DNA from 4 places in the Sphaerisporangium cinnabarinum genome. Region 3 is predicted to be linked to each of the others. Evidence: riboswitches for the same ligand, from Rfam matches in the RefSeq annotation. Region 3 holds a riboswitch; each other region holds the start of a gene.

Region 1 (4,200 bases), on a different contig from region 3:
TGCCCGCGGATCCGAGGGGCGCGGGTCTGCGGTGCGCGCGAGGTCGACGAGCCAGGCGTCGGTCGCGGGGGCACCGAGCGGTCCGGGGGCCCCGGCCCGCTCGAGCCGGACGTCGAGCGGCAGCCAGCACCCGAGCGCGGCGAGCGTGGCGGCGTGCGCGCGCAGGACGGCGGTCGTGGGGCCGTGCGCGACGGCGCGGCCCGTGCGGTCGAGCACGAGGGTCGCGTCCGGGAGCGTCCCGACGTCGTCGAGGCGGTGCTCGACGAGCACGACCGACCGGCGGGGTGTTCCGTGCGGGTCCGGTCCGGGCGCCCGGACGAGCCCGCCCACGAGCGTCCCCACCTCGTGCGCCGCGGCCGGGTCGAGGAACGCCGTCGGCTCGTCGAGGACCACGAGCTCGGGGTCGGCGACGAGCGCCGCCGCGAGGGCGACGCGCTGCGCCTCGCCGCCCGACAGCGCGTGGGTCGGTCGGTCGTGCAGGTGGCCCGCACCGGCAGCGGCGAGAGCGGTTGCGGCGCGGGCGTCCATGGTGCGCGGGTCCGCCGCCCGGTTCTCGAGCGCGAACCGCAGCTCCTCGTCGACGCGGCCGAGGCAGAGCTGGTCACCCGGCCGCTGCTGGACGAGGCCGACGCGCGCGGCGAGCCCCGCGGGGGTCGTGGCGCGCGGGTCGACGCCCGTCACGCGCAGGTCGCCCGTGACGGTGCCCGGGAGCGTGTGGGGCACGACGCCGACGAGCGCGCGCAGCAGCGTGGACTTCCCGCAGCCCGAGGGGCCGAGCACGAGCAGCCCCGTCCCCGCGGGGACGGTCAGGGTGAGGTCGTCGAGCACGCACGTCGCGTCGTGGCCCACGGTGACGGTCAGGCCCGCGGCGGAGACGGCGTCGGGCACGGTGCCCGGCACGGTGCCGGGCATGACGTCCGCCGCGGCGTCCCGCACCTCAGCCACGGCGGTCCGTGCCGATCGCGAAGGCGTCGAGCGCGCCGGTGCGGGAGAGGGCGTCGCCGAGGAGGCGCGCCGCGATCCCGCACAGCACGACGCACGAGACGACCTGCACGCCGAGCCGGAGCATCGCCCAGTCCTGCCCGAGCCAGCCGAACCGGACCGCGTTGAACGCGTAGGTGACGAGCGCCGCGCTGACGCCCGACGCGACGAAAACCCACCAGCCGTAGCGGCGGTACCGGGTCAGCGCGAAGGGGATCTCCGCGCCCACCCCTTGGACGAGCCCCACGAGGACGAGCAGCGGGCCTGCGGGCGACGCGAGGAAGACCACCTCGACGAGCGCCGCGAGCGTCTCGGTGAGGATGCCGACGCCCGGCTTGCGCACGATGTACGTCGCGAGCGGGCCCACGACGATCCACGCGCCCGCGAGCACGTTCGCGGCAAGGTCCGCGAGCGGCCCCATGGCGAGCTGGAGCGGGGCCCAGAGCTGCACGAACGCCCAGTAGACGAACCCGAACACGACGCCCAGGACGGCGACGAGGACCGTCTCGTGGAGCGTGAGGCCACGGCGCCGGGCGCGGGCCGGGGGAGCGGTGACGGTGCGGTCTCCGGGACCGGGCGCCGGGGGCACGGCGTCGGCCGGCGGGCCGGGCGTGCTGGTGGGCGGGGTCTCCCGGGGCGGGGTGGTGCGGGGCTCGGTCATGCGGTTCCCTCCGTCGGGCCCCCGGGGCGGAGGGTGCACGACGGCGCGCCACCGCTGCCCCCGCGCGGACGGCACGCGCGGGGCGCGGGCACGAGCGCGCAGGGGACGGTGACGTCGGCCCTGCTCCCTTCGCTGGTACGAACCAGATCAGGTTCCACGGGTCTGCAGGGGGGACGGGTGTCCGACCTGCACTCTCAGCGCTCGTGCGCTCCCCGGAGGCGTTCGGCCCGACCCTAGGGCCTGGACGTCCGCCGGACAATCCCGGCGTCTCACCCACCGGGACGTCCGGGCACCGTGAGAAGGTGACGGCGACGAGGCGCCCGCGCGGACCGGGGACGGGCTCCGACGACGAGGAACGAGGCAGCGCGCATGACCCGAGACAACGACCCCGCGGCCGTCGCGGAGCTGGACCGCCTCGACGAGGCCGTGCGGAGCGCGCCCGCGGGCGACACGTCGGCGCAGATCGCGCTGTGGCGGCAGGCGGCGCGCCTCGGCACGTGGTTCTTCATCGCCCGAGGGCCCGAGGACCAGCCGCGTCCGTACGCCGTCTCCGCGGACCAGGGGCCCATGATCTGCCTCTACAGCAGCGCCCCGCGCGCGGACGAGGCGGCCCGGGCGCTCGGGCTGGCGGCCGAAGGGACCGGCTCCGTGCCGCTGCTCGGCGTGCCCGTGCCGGCGGCGATCGACTACGTTGCGTCCTTCGCCGCAGCAGGGGTCGTCGGCGTCGCGCTCGACCACCCCCGCATCGGCCACCACATCCCCCTCGGGAACCTGGCGCTGCTCAAGACGTGGTCCGCCGGCGGATGACCCGTCCTTGACAGCGGGTTCGAACAGTTGTTCGAATGGCGCGATGCGGTGGGACGGACAGGCGCTCGGCGCGGACGACGGCGCGCTTCCCGGTTTGGAGCGCATGGGCCTCGTCCGCAGCGTGCGCACGCCCGAGTTCGCGGGGATCACGTTCCACGAGGTCACGGCCAAGAGCGCGCTGTCGAAGGTCCCGGCGATGTCGCGCATGCCCTTCCGCTGGACGGTCAACCCGTACCGCGGGTGCAGCCACGCGTGCTCCTACTGCCTCGCGCCGAGCACGCCCGTGCTCCTGGCCGACGGCACGCAGCGGGCGATCGGCGAGCTGCGCGTCGGCGACGAGATCGTCGGCACCGCCCCCCACGGCGCGTACCGGCGCTACGTGCGCACCCGCGTCCTCGACCGCTGGACCACCCGCAAGCGCGCCTACCGGGTGACCCTCGCCGACGGCACGCGCCTCGTCGCGAGCGGCGACCACCGGTTCCTCACCGAGCGCGGCTGGCGCCACGTCGTCGGCGGCGCCGGGCACCGCGCCCGCCTGGCGCTCGGCGACGTGCTCGTCGGGCCGGGCGCCGCGGCGCTCGCGGACGGGCGGCCCGTCCTCGACGGCCAGGACGTCACCGGCGGCGAGGCGTTGCGCGTCGACTCCCTCGAGGCCCTCGACGGGCCGGGGGAGGTGACGGAGCTGGTCGACATCACGACCGGCACGCGCGACTTCGTCGCCGCGGGGGTCGTGAGCCACAACTGCTTCGCCCGCCCCACGCACGAGTACCTCGACCTCGACGCGGGCGAGGACTTCGACCGGGAGGTCGTGGTCAAGGTCAACGTGGACGACGTGCTGCGCGCCGAGCTCGCCCGACCGTCCTGGGCGCGCGAGGCCGTCGCGCTGGGCACCAACACCGACCCGTACCAGCGCGCCGAGGGACGCTACCGCCTCATGCCCGGCATCATCGACGCCCTCGCCGGGTCGGGCACGCCGCTCTCCGTGCTGACCAAGGGCACGCTCCTGCGCCGCGACCTGCCCCTGCTCGTCGACGCCGCCTCGCGCGTCGAGGTCGGGATCGGCGTGTCCCTCGCGCTCCTGGACCCCGAGCTCCAGGCGAGCGTCGAGCCCGGCACGCCGTCGCCGCGCGCGCGGCTCGACCTCGTCCGCACCGTCCGGGAGGCCGGCCTGCCGTGCGGCGTCATGGTCGCCCCCGTGCTGCCGTGGCTCACCGACTCCACGCGGGCGCTCACCGAGCTGCTCGACGCCGTCAAGGACGCGGGCGCGACGGGCGTCACCGTGCTGCCGCTGCACCTCAAGCCCGGTACGCGCGAGTGGTACATGGGCTGGCTCGCGCGCGAGCACCCGCGGCTCGTCCCCGGCTACGAGCGCGTGTACGCGCGCGGCACGTACGCCTCGACGGCGTACCGGTCCTGGCTGTGGGACCGGGTGCGGCCGATGCTCGAGGCGCGCGGGTTCGGAGTCGCGGGGCACCGCGGCCCCGCGGGCGTCGAGGGCCGGTTCCGCCGCGGCGAGCCCGGCGACCGGCGACGCCGGCCAGGGCCGCCGACGGACGGCGCCTACCCGGCCGGCAGCCTCGCCGTCGACCCGGCGCCGCAGGACGCGCGCGCCGGCTACGGCGGGGCGCTCGCGGGCATGCCGATGGACGGCGGCGGGCTCGACGTCGTCGGCGGGGGAGTCGAGCAGGTCCTGTTCTGACCGGTCTCAGGCGTCGGCGAGGCGCGCCGGGAAGCCGCCGGTTGCGACTGGT
Region 2 (4,200 bases), on a different contig from region 3:
CGTCGCCGACGTCGCCCGCGCCGCGGGCATCGACGCGCGCTCCGTGGTCGGCGGCGTCCCCGCCCTCCTGGAGGCCCAGGAGGCCAACGTCCCGTAGCCCGGATCGTCAGCGCCGATGCCGAGCATGCGTCTGCCGCTCGTGCAGGGCGGCTCGTGGGCTGTGTCCGCATGGTCGGCCCCACCACGGGTCTTCGGTCAGAGGGCGAGGTCGAGGCGGCCCTGGGGGGACGAGCTCGCGAGGGCGCCCTCGCGGCGGGGGATGCGCCCGGCGCCCGCGGCGAGCCGGCCCGACTCGACGGCGAGGCGCATCGCGTGGGCCATGCGGACCGGGTCGGCGGCGCGCGTGACGGCCGTCGCGAGGAGCACGCCGTCGCAGCCGAGCTCCATGGCGAGCGCGGCGTCGGACGCCGTGCCGATCCCCGCGTCGAGGATCACGGGCACCCGGGCCGCGGCGGCGATCGCCTCGATGTTGCGCGGGTTGAGGATGCCGAGCCCGGTGCCGATGGGCGCCCCCAGGGGCATGACGGCCGCGCAGCCGACGTCCTCCAGCCGGCGCGCGAGGATCGGGTCGTCGTTCGTGTACGGCAGCACGACGAACCCGTCGCGGACGAGCTGGTCGGCCGCCTCGACGAGGCCGACCGGGTCGGGCAGGAGGGTCACGTCGTCGGCGATCACCTCGAGCTTGACCCACTCGGTGCCGCACGCCTCGCGCGCGAGGCGCGCGGTGAGCACGGCCTCGCGCACGGAGAAGCACCCGGCGGTGTTGGGCAGCGCGCGGATGCCGAGGCGGGCGAGCAGCGCCCAGATCCCCGCGTCGGGGCTCGCGTCGCCGCCGGCACGGACGGCGACGCGCCGCATCGCGACGGTGGTCAGGGCGGTGCCCGACGCGACGAGCGCGTCCTCGAGCGTGAGCAGGTTCGCGGCCCCGCCGGTGCCCATGACGAGGCGGGACCCGATCGGGGTGCCGGCGACGACGAGCGGGTCGTCGACACCGGCCGGGCCGCTCGCGGTGGCGGGGGAGAGGTCGGTCGTGGTCATGGGTCCTCCTCAGCCGCCCTGGACGGCGGTGACGATCTCGATGCGGTCCCCGGGGGCGACGACGGTCGTCGCCCAGGCGCCGCGCGGCACGACGGCGTCCCCGACCGCCACCGCGACGCCCTGCGGCGTGCCGTCGGCGACGTAGGCGGGGACGAGCGCGGCGACGAGCCGCTCCAGGTCGACGTCGCCGTCGAGCGGGTACGGCTCGCCGTTGACGAGCGCGGTCGGTGCGGGTGCGGTCACGGGTCTCACCTCGGTGTCGTGGCGGTGCGGACGAAGCGGTCGGTGCGGGCGGTCGCGAGGGCGGTCGCGACGTCGTCCCCGGGGGCGGTCCCGCCGGGCTCGGTCCCGTCGTCCCCGGGAAGGCCGCCGAGCCCGGCGACGACGGCGTCGGCCGTGAGCGGGGCGAGCAGGATGCCGTTGCGGCCGTGGCCCGTCGCGAGGTGCAGCCCCGGGACGTCCGTGGGCCCGACGAGCGGAAGGTTGTCCGGGGTCGCCGGGCGGGCCCGCGGCGTCACCTCGACCAGGGCGGCCTCGTCGATCCCCGGCAGGAGGGCACGCGCGTCCCGCAGGAGCGCGAAGACGCCGCCGGCGGTGGCGCGGCGGTCGTCGGGGTTCTCCTCGGTGGTCGCCCCCACGACGACCTCCCGGTGCCCGGCGCGCGGCCCACCAGGCTCCGGGTCGCGCGGCACGACGTACACCGGCCGGCCCTGCACCAGCCCGCGCACGACGTGCTCCAGCGCGAGGTCCGGGCCCGCGTCGAGCCGCAGCGTCTGTCCCTTCACCGGGCGGGTGGGCACGACGACGCCCGGCACGCCCGCGAGCAGGGCGCCCGACTGCCAGCCCGCCGCAACGACGACCGCACCCGCGCGGTGGAGCCGGCCCGCGTCGTCGTGCACGCCGACGACGCGCCCGGCCGGGTCGAGCGCGAGCCGGGTCGCGGCCGCGCGGACGACGCGCGCCCCGGTGGCCGAGCTCGCGCCTGGGGCGTCGCGTCGGCCGAGCACCGCGAGCAGCGCGGCGTGCGTCGCCCGCGGGTCGACCGCGTGGTCCGCGGGCGCCCACGCGGCCCCGGCGACGCGCGGCCCGAGGTAGGGCTCGCGGCGGCGCGCGTCGGCGACGGTGAGCTCGTGCGACGCGAGACCGTGCACCGCGTGCAGGGCGAGGACGCGACGGAGCAGCGCGAGGTCGTCCGCGTCGTAGGCGAGAGTGAGCGTCCCGGCGGTCCGCAGCCCGACGTCCGCCCCCGTCGCCGCGTGCAGGTCCGCGCCGAACGCGGGCCACGCCGCAGCGGCCGCGAGGTGGAGCCGCAGGGCGGCCTCCTCCCCGAAGTCGGCCTCGGTCACCGGTGCGAGCATCCCCGCGGCGGCGTGCGTCGCGCCCGCGCCCGGCGCCGGATCGAGCACCGTGACGGTCATGCCCGCGCTCGCCGCACGCCACGCGACGGCGAGGCCGACGATCCCGCCCCCGACGACGACGACGTCGCGCGCCTCGCCGGGCACGGCGGAGCCACCCGCGGACGAGTGGACGGACAGGCTCATGTGCGCTCCCTTCGCTGGCATGACCCAGATCAGGTTCGACGGTCGGCGGCGACGCCCTCTCAGCCCCGTGCGGGGCTCCCGTGCTGTCGGCCACAGTACCTCCTGCGGCGGACGCGCCGGGGCTAGGCTCCCGCGGGTGAGCTCCGAGACCTCCACCACCTTGGCCGCCCTCGCCCCGGCGGCGACGGACGCCGCACGCGCCCGGCTCGCCGACGCCCGCCTGTACCTCTGCACGGACGCGCGCGAGGAGCGCGGCGACCTCGAGGACTTCCTGCGGGCGGCGCTCGCGGGCGGGGTGGACGTCGTGCAGCTCCGCGACAAGACGCTCGACGTCGCGCGCGAGCTCGAGCTCCAGGAGGTCGTCGCGCGGGTCGCGACGGAGCACGGCGCGCTGTGGGCCGTGAACGACCGGGCGGACGTGGCGTCGGTCACGGGCGCCCCGGTCGTGCACATGGGTCAGGGCGACCTGCCCGTGCCGGCGGTCCGGGCGCTGCTGGGCGCGGGGCCCGTCCTCGGCCGGTCCACGCACTCGGCCGCGCAGGCGGCCGCGGCGGAGGCCGACCCGGCGGTGGACTACTTCTGCGTGGGCCCGTTGTGGGCGACCCCGACGAAGCCGGGACGCGCCGCCGTCGGCCTCGACCTGCTGCGGGACGTCGCGGCGACCCGGCCCGCGACGCCCTGGTTCGCGATCGGCGGCATCGACGCGGACCGGCTCGACGCGGTCCTCGACGCGGGCGCGACCCGGATCGTGGTGGTGCGCGCGATCACCGGGGCGAGCGACCCGGAGGCGGCCGCCCGCGCCCTGCGCGAGCGGGTCCTGGAGCGCGCCGTCGCGCGCGCCGACGCCTGAGACGCGGGACGAGCCTCGCCGCACGGCGACTATCCTGGGCGGGTGACGTCACCCGCCACCGCTCCCGACACCCCCACCACCGCCGAGGTGGCCTCGACACCGCGGCCCGTGCTCGTCGTCGACTTCGGCGCCCAGTACGCGCAGCTCATCGCGCGCCGCGTGCGCGAGGCCAACGTCTACTCCGAGATCGTGCCGCACACGTTCACGGTCGAGCAGATGCTCGCCAAGGACCCGGCCGCGATCATCCTCTCGGGCGGTCCCTCGTCCGTGTACGCGACGGGCGCCCCGTTCGTCGACCCGGCGCTGTTCGAGGCCGGCGTCCCCGTCATGGGCATCTGCTACGGCTTCCAGGCCATGGCGAAGGCGCTCGGCGGCGAGGTCGCCCAGACGGGCCTGCGCGAGTACGGCGGCACCGAGGTCGAGGTGTGCGCCGCGGGCGTGCTGCTCGACGGCACGCCGCAGAACCAGACCACGTGGATGAGCCACGGCGACGCCGTGCACCGCGCGCCCGAGGGCTTCGAGGTCCTCGCGACGTCGTCCGGCTCGCCGGTCGCCGCGTTCGAGGACCGCGAGCGCCGCCTCTACGGCGTGCAGTGGCACCCCGAGGTCAAGCACTCCGCGCACGGCCAGACGGTGCTGGAGCACTTCCTGTACGACGGCGCGGGACTCGCCCCGGACTGGACGCCCGGCAACGTCATCGCGGACCAGGTCGCGGCGATCCGCGCCCAGGTGGGCGACGCGCGCGTCATCTGCGCGCTCTCGGGCGGCGTG
Region 3 (4,200 bases):
GGCCCAGGCGTCGTCGCCGTGGAGGTCCGACAGGTGGAGCTGGTGCTCGTGGGAGAGGAACGCGGCGTCGTCGACGAGGTCCTGGAGGGCCGGGACGTCCTGGGCTGCCGTGCCGTGCGCGGTCTGCGGCTCCGTCATGGACCGACGGTATCGGCGCGCACGGTGCCCGGCCTCCGCACGACACGCGGTGCGGTGCGGTGGGGACCGCCGCTCAGGCCGCGAGGAGCAGGACGTCGCCGGCGCGCGCGGTCGGACGGCGGAGCGTCTCGGCGACGGGGAGGTCTCGCACGGGTTCGCCCACCGGCGCGACGTGCCGCGGCGCGGAGAGGGCACCCCGCTCCCGCGCGGAGGACAGCACGCGGACAGGTGCGAGCGGCCGCAGCTCCTCGCCCGTGCGGGCGACGAGGTCGACGAGCCGCAGGCCGAGGGCGCCGCAGACGGCGGCGAGGACCTCGGACGACGCCTCCTTGCGCCCGCGCTCCACCTCGGACAGGTAGGCGGTGGAGACGCGCGCGGCGGCCGCGACGTCCACGAGCGTGCGCCCCTGCGCGAGCCGCGCCCGCCGCAGGATCCCGCCGATGACGTGGCGCAGGAGGGGTTCCGCCCGTCCGCCCGTCCGGGACCGGGGGCGCGGCGTCACCACGTCCGGCACCGCATCGCGCACCCCGTCCGGCACCGCGCTCGTCGCGTCCATGCGATCACGCTACCCGCGGCCCGCCCGGGTGCCGAGGCACCCGGGCGGTCATCTGCTGCTGGCGTAAGGCCGGGCGCACGGCGCGACGGTCGGCCGCGGGCCCGGCCGGACGCGTCACCAACCCTCGAGCGACCAGGCCATCTGCCAGAAGCGGATCTCGTGGCGGCAGCTCAGCTCGAACGCGCGCTCCATGCGCGCGCGCTCCGCCTCGCCCGCGTCCGCGGCGAGCGCGTCGAGGCGTGCGCGCAGGTCCGTGAGGACGTCCTCGGTGCGCTCGGCCGCGTAGAACTGCCACCAGCCCGCGAGCGGGTGGTCGTCGGCGAGGGCGCCGGGCGTCGTCTCGCGCTCGCCGAGCCAGAAGCGTCGCGCGGACCAGATGTAGGTCCACGGGCACGGCAGCAGCGCGGCGAGCAGCACGCCGAGCGAGTCGCGGCCGGCCGCCGTCATGTGGTCGACGTAGGCCTGCGCGCTCGGCGCGAGGCGGTGCGTCTGCGCCTCCTCGTACGTCACGCCGAGGAAGTCGCACATCGCGTGGTGCGCGTGCGACTCGTCGTCGAGGAGGAAGCCGGCCTTGTCGTGGAAGTAGGCCGCCCACGACCGGTCGGGCGCGAGGGCCATGCCGAGGCCGTAGCAGCGCAGGTAGGCCGTGAGGTACTGGTGGTCCTGGCCCACGTAGTGGCGGACCGCGGCGGGCTCGACGGAGCCGTCGCGCAGCCCGGCCAGGAAGGGGTGGTCGTAGAACGTCTCGAAGAGGTCCGCGTACCGGCGGGCGAGGTCGGCGGTGAAGCCGGTCTCCTCCTGCCGGACGAGCGCGGTCGGGTCGTCCGCGAGGACAGGGTTCAGGGTGATGGCAGCAGGCGTCGTCATGCCCACGTTCCTCCGCTCGTGCTAGCGAGATCAGGTTCGACGGGTCCGGGCGGCCGTACCGCTCGTCTCAGTCCCTCGGCCCGGGCCGTGGCCCGGGCGGGACGCCCCGCGTGGTTCGCGCCGACCCTAGCAAGGACGGCGCCGGTGCGGGAGTTCTCGCCACGGTGTGGGAATATAGTTGTAGCGACAACAAGTTGGAGAAGACATGACCACGAGCACGCCGGGCGCGCCGACCGACCGCCTCCTGTCCCCGTCCACGAGCATGGACGCCGTCACGCTGCGCGTGGGCGACCTCGAGCTCATGACCTCGTACTACACGGGCGCGTTCGCCCTCGCCCCGCTCGAGGAGCGGTCGCGCGGCGCGGAGGTGCACCGTGTGCTGGGCCGCGGCCGCACGCCCATGCTGCGCCTCGTGCACACGCCCGGGCTCCCGCCCGTCGACCCGCGCCAGGCCGGCCTGTTCCACACGGCCTTCCTGTTCGACGACGGCCCGAGCCTCGCCGCGACCGTGTACCGCGCCGCGCAGGACCGCCGCGGCACGTTCGTCGGGTCGAGCGACCACCTCGTCAGCGAGGCGTTCTACTTCACCGACCCCGAGGGCAACGGCGTCGAGCTCTACACCGACCGCCCCCGCGAGACCTGGGTGCGCGAGCACGGCCAGATCCTCATGACGACGACGTTCCTCGACCCGAACGCCTATCTGCGCACGCACCTCGACCAGGAGACGTTCGACGCCGGCCCCTCGCTCGCGGGCCGCGTCGGCCACGTGCACCTCCAGGTGGGCGACGTCGCGACCGCCCACGCCTTCTACGTCGACGCCGTCGGCTTCGAGGCGACGCTCACCGGGTACAGCGGGGCGCTCTTCGCGTCCGCGGGCGGGTACCACCACCACGTCGCGATGAACGTGTGGAACAGCGCGGGCGCCGGGCCCCGCGCCGCGAGCCTCGGTCTCGGCGACGTCGCCGTCACGGTGCCGGGCCGCGAGGACCTCGACGCGCTCGTCGCGCGCCTCCGCGCCCGCGGGCTGGAGCACGCGGACGACGGCCGCTCCGTCGTCGTGCACGACCCGTGGGGCACGCGCGTCACGCTGTCCGTGCCGGGGACGACGACCGAAGAGCTGCTCGCTCGCTGAGGCCCGCCGGCCCGGGCACGGAGAGCGCGCCCGGGACGCGAGGCGCACGATGGGAGGACCCGCCGAGCGCACCGAGGAGCGACCGTGTTCCGCAGCCTCTTCCCCGTCCTCACCGTGGCCGACCTCGACCGGTCGCTGGGCTTCTACCGTGACCTGCTGCGCGGGACGGTCGAGTACGCCTTCCCCGACGCGGTCCGCCCGTCTAGGTGAGCCACCCGCGGACCAGCCGTGGGGCGAGCGCGTCGCACGCGTGCAGGACCCGGACGGCACCGTCGTGGTCCTCGGCCAGGAGGCCGCTCCCCCGGCCGAGCCGGAGGGCCCGACGGGGCTGTCCTAGCCCGCGGTCGCAGGCGCCGCGGAGCCGGCTCCCCGCCGGCACGGTGCCCCCACCGGGACTCGAACCCGGAACACGCCGGGTTTAAGCCGGCCGCCTCTGCCAGTTGGGCCATGGGGGCGCGGGCCGAATCTACCGCGCGCGCGGAGCTCCCGGGCCCGTCGGCGCGACGGCCGCCCGCGCGGGACCTGGACGCGCCGAGGGGCGAGCCGCACGCGCGGCTCGCCCCTCGTCGTCGGGCACGACGGCCGGGCCAGGCCCGGCCGCGGCCTCAGGAGGCCTTCGCCGCCGGCGTCCGGTCGTCGGCGTCGACGGTGCCCGCACCGGACTCCGCCGCGGCCGCCGAGCCCTGCGCGGTCTGCTTGACCGGGTCGCCGTCCTTCTTGGGCGGGACGGACGCGGCGCGGAACTCCGCGCGCGGGTCGTGCAGCGAGCCGAGCGAGACGAGCTCGCGGCCCATGAGGAACTGGCCGATCCAGCCGATGAAGATGCGGATCTTGCGGTTGCCCGTCGGCATCGCCATGACGTGGTAGCTGCGGTGCATGAGCCACGCGAGCGTCCCGCGGAGCTTGAACACGCCGAACAGCTCCGCGACGCCCTTGTACAGACCGAGCGACGCGACCGTACCGACGCTCTTGTGGCGGTACTCGACCGGCGGCTCGCTGTGCAGCTCGAGCGCGAGGTTGTCGGCGAGGCGCGTGGCCTCACGGATGGCGTGCTGCGCGTTCGGCGGGCAGAACTTGCCCGGGTTCAGCACGTCCGGGACGGCGGCGCAGTCGCCCGCGGCCCACGCGTTCGGCACGACGTTGCCGTCGGCGTCCGCGACCTGGAGCGTCGGCAGCACGGTGATGCGGCCCAGCTTGTCGACCGGGAGGTCCGACGACTCCTTGAGGACCGGGTTCGCCTTGACGCCCGCGGTCCACACGATCGTGTCGGAGTCGAACTCGACCCCGGTCGAGGTGACGACGTGGCCGTCCACGCACGACGACAGGAACGTGCTGAGGTGGAACTCGATGCCGCGCTTCTTCAGCTCGTCGAGCGCGTACTGCGCCATGGGCTCGCTGAGCTCGGGCAGGATGCGGCCCGCGCCCTCGATCATGACGAAGCGGAGGTCCTTCTCCTCGATCGTCGCGTAATTGCGCGTCGCGTAGCGGGCCATGTCCTCGATCTCGG
Region 4 (4,200 bases), on a different contig from region 3:
GGTGCACGGTCGACGCGGACGACGCCGCCGCGACGGGCGTCGTCGTCGTGACCCCGCCGTCGTGGCGCCCCGACCTCACCGAGCCGGCCGAGCTGGTCGAGGAGGTCGCGCGCCTCGTCGGGTACGACGAGATCCCGTCGGTGCTCCCCGCGGCGCCCGGCGGGCGCGGGCTCACGCGCGAGCAGCGCGTGCGCCGGTCGGTCGCCCGGGCGCTCGCCGAGCACGGGTTCGTCGAGACGCTGAGCTACCCGTTCGTCGGCGAGGGCGAGCTCGACGCGCTGCGGATCCCCGCGGACGACGAGCGCCGCCGGGCCCTGCGCCTGCTCAACCCGCTGGCCGACGACCGCCCCCTGATGCGCACGGACGTGCTGAGCACGCTCCTGGAGACCACGCGCCGCAACGTGGGCCGCGGGCTCGCGGACGTCGCCGTGTTCGAGGTCGGGCTCGTGACGCACCCGCGCCCGGGCGCCCCGGCCGCGCCGTCGCTGCCCGGCGGTGTGCGTCCCTCCGACGACGACCTCGCCGCGATCGAGGCCGCGCTCCCCGCGCAGCCGCGCCACGTCGCGGGCGTCCTGGTCGGTCGTCGCGAGCGGGCGGGCTGGTGGGGCCCCGGCCGTCCGGCGGACTGGACGGACGCGGTCGACGCGGCACGCCTGGTCGCGGACCGCGCCGGTCTGCGGGGGGACGACGCCGTGCGCGTCGTCGCGGACACCGCGCGGGCCCCGTTCCACCCCGGCCGCTGCGCGCGCCTCGAGCTCGCCGACGGGACGGTCGTCGGGCACGCGGGCGAGCTGCACCCCAAGGTGCTGGAGAACGTCGGCCTGCCCGCCCGCTCCGTGGCGTTCGAGCTCGACCTGACGGCGCTCGTCGCCGGTGCGTCAGACGAGCCCGTCCAGGCGACCCCGGTCTCCGGGTTCCCGGCGGCGAAGGAGGACCTCGCGTTCGTCGTCGCTGCCGACGTGCCGGCCGAGGCCCTGCGCGCCGCGGTCGTCGAGGGCGCCGGCGAGCTCGCCGAGGAGGTCGCGCTGTTCGACGTCTTCACGGGCGAGCAGGTGGGCGCCGGGCGCAAGTCGCTCGCGTTCTCGCTGCGGCTGCGCGCCGCGGACCGCACCCTCACCGCCGACGACGTCGCGCGGGTCCGGGAGGGCGCTGTGGCCGCCGCGCGCGAGCGCGTCGGGGCGGAGCTGCGCGCATGAGCGGCGCACCGGGGCCGGGCGCGGCGCCGGACGTCGCGCCCGCCCGCACCGCGCTCGTCACCGGGGCGTCGCGCGGCATCGGCCGCGCGGTCGCCGTCGGGCTCGCCGCGGCCGGCCTCGACGTCGCGCTCCTCGCGCGCGACGCGGGCCGGCTCGCGGGCGTGGCCGACGAGATCGCCGCCCTCGACGGCGCGGGCCGGGCCGTCGTCGTCACGGCGGACGTGACCGACGCGGCGGCGGTGGCCGCGGCCGTCCGCGAGGCCGAGGTCGCGCTCGGGAGCGTGGACCTGCTCGTCAACAACGCGGGCCGGGTCGACGCCGAGGTGCCGCTGTGGGAGGCGGACCCCGACGAGTGGTGGGCCGTCCTGGAGACCAACGTGCGCGGGCCGTTCCTGCTCGCGCGCGCGGTCGTCCCCGGGATGCTCGCGCGCGGCGGCGGCCGCGTCGTCGACCTCAGCAGCGGCGCGGGCTCGCACGACATGGAGGGCGCGAGCGCGTACAACGCGAGCAAGACGGCGCTCCTGCGCCTCGGGGCGAACCTGCACCGCTCGGGCCACGCGCTCGGGCTGCGGACCTTCGAGGTGTCGCCGGGCGTCGTGCAGACCGACATGACGGCGTCCATGGTCATGCACGAGGGCCGCACGGAGTGGACGCCCGTCGAGCGCACGGTCGAGATGGTCGTCGCGATCGCCCGCGGCGAGCTCGACGCGTTCTCGGGGGCGTTCGTCCGCGTGACGCACGACTCGCCCGATTCGCTCCGCACGGCCGCCCAGGAGGCCGCCCGGGCAGGCGTCGCGCTGCCCGGGCCGGACGGCCGTCGGCTGCGCGTCACGCGCTGGGGCGCCGACGACCCGATGCCGGGAGAGCTCCCCGCCCGCTGAGCGCGCGCACCCCGCACGGCGACGCCGCCCGACCCCCCGGTCGGGCGGCGTCCGTGCGTCCGGGGCACCGGTCACCGGGGAGCGCACGTGTCCCGGTCGACCCACACGTGCCACAGGCCCCGCTCGGGGTGCTCGTACTCGAAGGCCACGAGGCCGCCCGCGTCGTGCGTGATGACGCCCGTGAGCACGACCCGCCGACCGTCCCGGTCGTAGGTCGTGCAGAGGGCGGGCACCTGCACCGGGACGGGTGCGTCCGGCAGGAAGGGGCGGGTCGCGGGGGCGACGTGCTGCGTCATACCCGGAAAGACGCGCGCACGCGCGTCGTCTCACGCGTCGGGGCGGGTGAAAAGCGCGCGGCCCGCCGCGTAGCATGGCCCGCGACACGGGGTGCCCCGCACCGGGGCTGAGATGAGACCCGTCGAACCTGATCTGGCTCGTACCAGCGAAGGGATGTCCGCGCGATGACGCTCGCCCTGCCCCGGCACACCTCCGACCCGGTCCCCGCCCGCGCGGACCGTGACCGTCGCCCCGACCCGGGCCGGGGGCCCGACCCGGCTCCGTCCCGCCCCCGCGTCCTGTCCGTCGCGGGGACCGACCCGACCGGCGGCGCCGGGATCCAGGCCGACCTCAAGACGTTCTGCGCGCACGGCGCCTACGGCATGGCCGTCACGACGGCGCTCGTCGCGCAGAACACCCACGGCGTGCGGTCGGTGCACGTCCCCGGGCCGGCGTTCCTGCGCGCGCAGCTCGACGCCGTGTCGGACGACGTCGAGGTCGACGCGGTGAAGATCGGCATGGTGGCGGACGAGGCGAACGCCCGCACGGTCGGGGAGTGGCTCGACGACCTCGCCGCCGCGGGTGGTCCGCGGCCGTGGGTCGTCCTGGACCCGGTGATGGTCGCCACGTCCGGTCACCGCCTGCTCGACGCGGGCGCCGAGCAGGCCGTGCGCGACCTCGCGGCGCGCGCGGACGTCGTCACGCCGAACCTGCCCGAGCTCGCCGTCCTCGGCGGGCGGGAGCCCGCGACGACGTGGGACGACGCCCTGTGCCAGGCGACGTCGTACGCGGCGGCGAGCGGCGCCGTCGTGCTGCTCAAGGGCGGCCACCTCACCGGGCGCACGTCGCCCGACGCGCTCGTCGTCCCCGCGCCCGGGCCGACGTCGGGTCGCGTGCCGGGGGCGGCCACCGTCACGACGTTCGACGCCGAGCGCGTCGACACGCCCCACACCCACGGCACCGGGTGCTCGCTCTCGGCGGCGCTCGCGGCGCTGCGACCGCAGCGCGCGAGCTGGGAGGAGGCCGCGCGCGAGGCGAAGGAGTGGCTCACGGGCGCGCTGCGCGCCGGTGCCGCTCTGCGGGTGGGGACCGGCCGCGGGCCCGTCGACCACCTGCACCGCTCGGCGCCCGTGCCGCGGGGCTGAGGTTGCGCGGGGTCGGGCGCGAGCTGCGCCCGGTCGGGCTCGGGGTCGAGCCGGGACGGGCGCGGCCCGCGGGACGCGCTCAGCCGGCGGGGCGGCTCGCTGCGCGATCGGCACCGATGTCGGGGGCGACGGCGGCCAGCGCGTCGCGGAGCACGGCGAGCGTCGCGCGCGCGACGGCGAGACGCTGCGCGGGCGGGGCGTCCGCGGGCCGCGTGGTCACCTTGGCGCCGACGAGCGGGACGGGACCGGCCGCGGCGAGGAACTCGCGCACCTCGGCCGGGCCGAGCATCGTCTCGTCGGGGCCGGGGAGCGCGGGGTCGGGGCCGTGGGGCGGCACGTGCGCGTCCGCCCACGGAGCGCCCCACCGGCCCGGGCTCCCGCTGGCACCCGAGAGCATCGCGCTCGCGAGGAGGCCCGCGGCGGCGGCAGCCCGTGCGTGCTCGACGGGCGTGGCGGCGCTGCGCCCCTCGATGGCGGACCGGCCCCAGTTGAGCCCGACGTGCAGCGGGTGGCCGGTGTCCCGGGCGGCGCGCGCGACGGCGGCGATCTCGTCGTCGAGCGCGAGGAACCCCTTCTCCGCGACGCCCCACGGGCGTGGCGCGTCGCAGTGCTCCACCACGAGCGGCAGCCCGGCGGGCGCGACGGCGGCCAGCTCCGTGAGGCTGCGCGCGAGCGCCGCGCCGGACCCGCGGCCGGGACCGG

Evidence for each region. Region 3 has a riboswitch for thiamine pyrophosphate ahead of ACZ4MO_RS12440 (thiaminase II/PqqC family protein). Riboswitches for the same ligand answer to the same signal wherever they lie in the genome.
Region 1: it holds a riboswitch for thiamine pyrophosphate, as region 3 does, so the genes downstream of both, ACZ4MO_RS07880 (ECF transporter S component) here and ACZ4MO_RS12440 (thiaminase II/PqqC family protein) in region 3, are expected to answer to the same signal.
Region 2: it holds a riboswitch for thiamine pyrophosphate, as region 3 does, so the genes downstream of both, thiO (glycine oxidase ThiO) here and ACZ4MO_RS12440 (thiaminase II/PqqC family protein) in region 3, are expected to answer to the same signal.
Region 4: it holds a riboswitch for thiamine pyrophosphate, as region 3 does, so the genes downstream of both, thiD (bifunctional hydroxymethylpyrimidine kinase/phosphomethylpyrimidine kinase) here and ACZ4MO_RS12440 (thiaminase II/PqqC family protein) in region 3, are expected to answer to the same signal.

The regions. Positions count from the first base shown of each region.
Region 1 is NZ_JBVHRG010000004.1:134,965-139,164, forward strand. It holds gene ACZ4MO_RS07875 (ATP-binding cassette domain-containing protein) at 1-945, opposite strand, end outside; gene ACZ4MO_RS07880 (ECF transporter S component) at 938-1,642, opposite strand; TPP riboswitch at 1,748-1,867, opposite strand; gene ACZ4MO_RS07885 (hypothetical protein) at 2,012-2,449, shown strand; gene ACZ4MO_RS07890 (Rv2578c family radical SAM protein) at 2,493-4,148, shown strand; gene ACZ4MO_RS07895 (TIGR03618 family F420-dependent PPOX class oxidoreductase) at 4,155-4,200, opposite strand, start outside.
Region 2 is NZ_JBVHRG010000002.1:409,292-413,491, reverse strand. It holds gene ACZ4MO_RS04860 (ThiF family adenylyltransferase) at 1-97, shown strand, start outside; gene ACZ4MO_RS04855 (thiazole synthase) at 196-1,038, opposite strand; gene thiS (sulfur carrier protein ThiS) at 1,048-1,281, opposite strand; gene thiO (glycine oxidase ThiO) at 1,287-2,579, opposite strand; TPP riboswitch at 2,569-2,671, opposite strand; gene thiE (thiamine phosphate synthase) at 2,716-3,429, shown strand; gene guaA (glutamine-hydrolyzing GMP synthase) at 3,517-4,200, shown strand, end outside.
Region 3 is NZ_JBVHRG010000007.1:257,812-262,011, reverse strand. It holds gene ACZ4MO_RS12450 (DUF6882 domain-containing protein) at 1-138, opposite strand, end outside; gene ACZ4MO_RS12445 (helix-turn-helix domain-containing protein) at 212-652, opposite strand; gene ACZ4MO_RS12440 (thiaminase II/PqqC family protein) at 809-1,561, opposite strand; TPP riboswitch at 1,552-1,680, opposite strand; gene ACZ4MO_RS12435 (VOC family protein) at 1,767-2,693, shown strand; gene ACZ4MO_RS12430 (hypothetical protein) at 2,778-2,903, shown strand; tRNA gene ACZ4MO_RS12425 (tRNA-Leu) at 3,075-3,148, opposite strand; gene ACZ4MO_RS12420 (NAD(P)/FAD-dependent oxidoreductase) at 3,299-4,200, opposite strand, start outside.
Region 4 is NZ_JBVHRG010000010.1:201,417-205,616, forward strand. It holds gene pheT (phenylalanine--tRNA ligase subunit beta) at 1-1,196, shown strand, start outside; gene ACZ4MO_RS15405 (SDR family NAD(P)-dependent oxidoreductase) at 1,193-2,077, shown strand; gene ACZ4MO_RS15410 (hypothetical protein) at 2,149-2,373, opposite strand; TPP riboswitch at 2,451-2,545, shown strand; gene thiD (bifunctional hydroxymethylpyrimidine kinase/phosphomethylpyrimidine kinase) at 2,539-3,498, shown strand; gene ACZ4MO_RS15420 (DUF4862 family protein) at 3,578-4,200, opposite strand, start outside.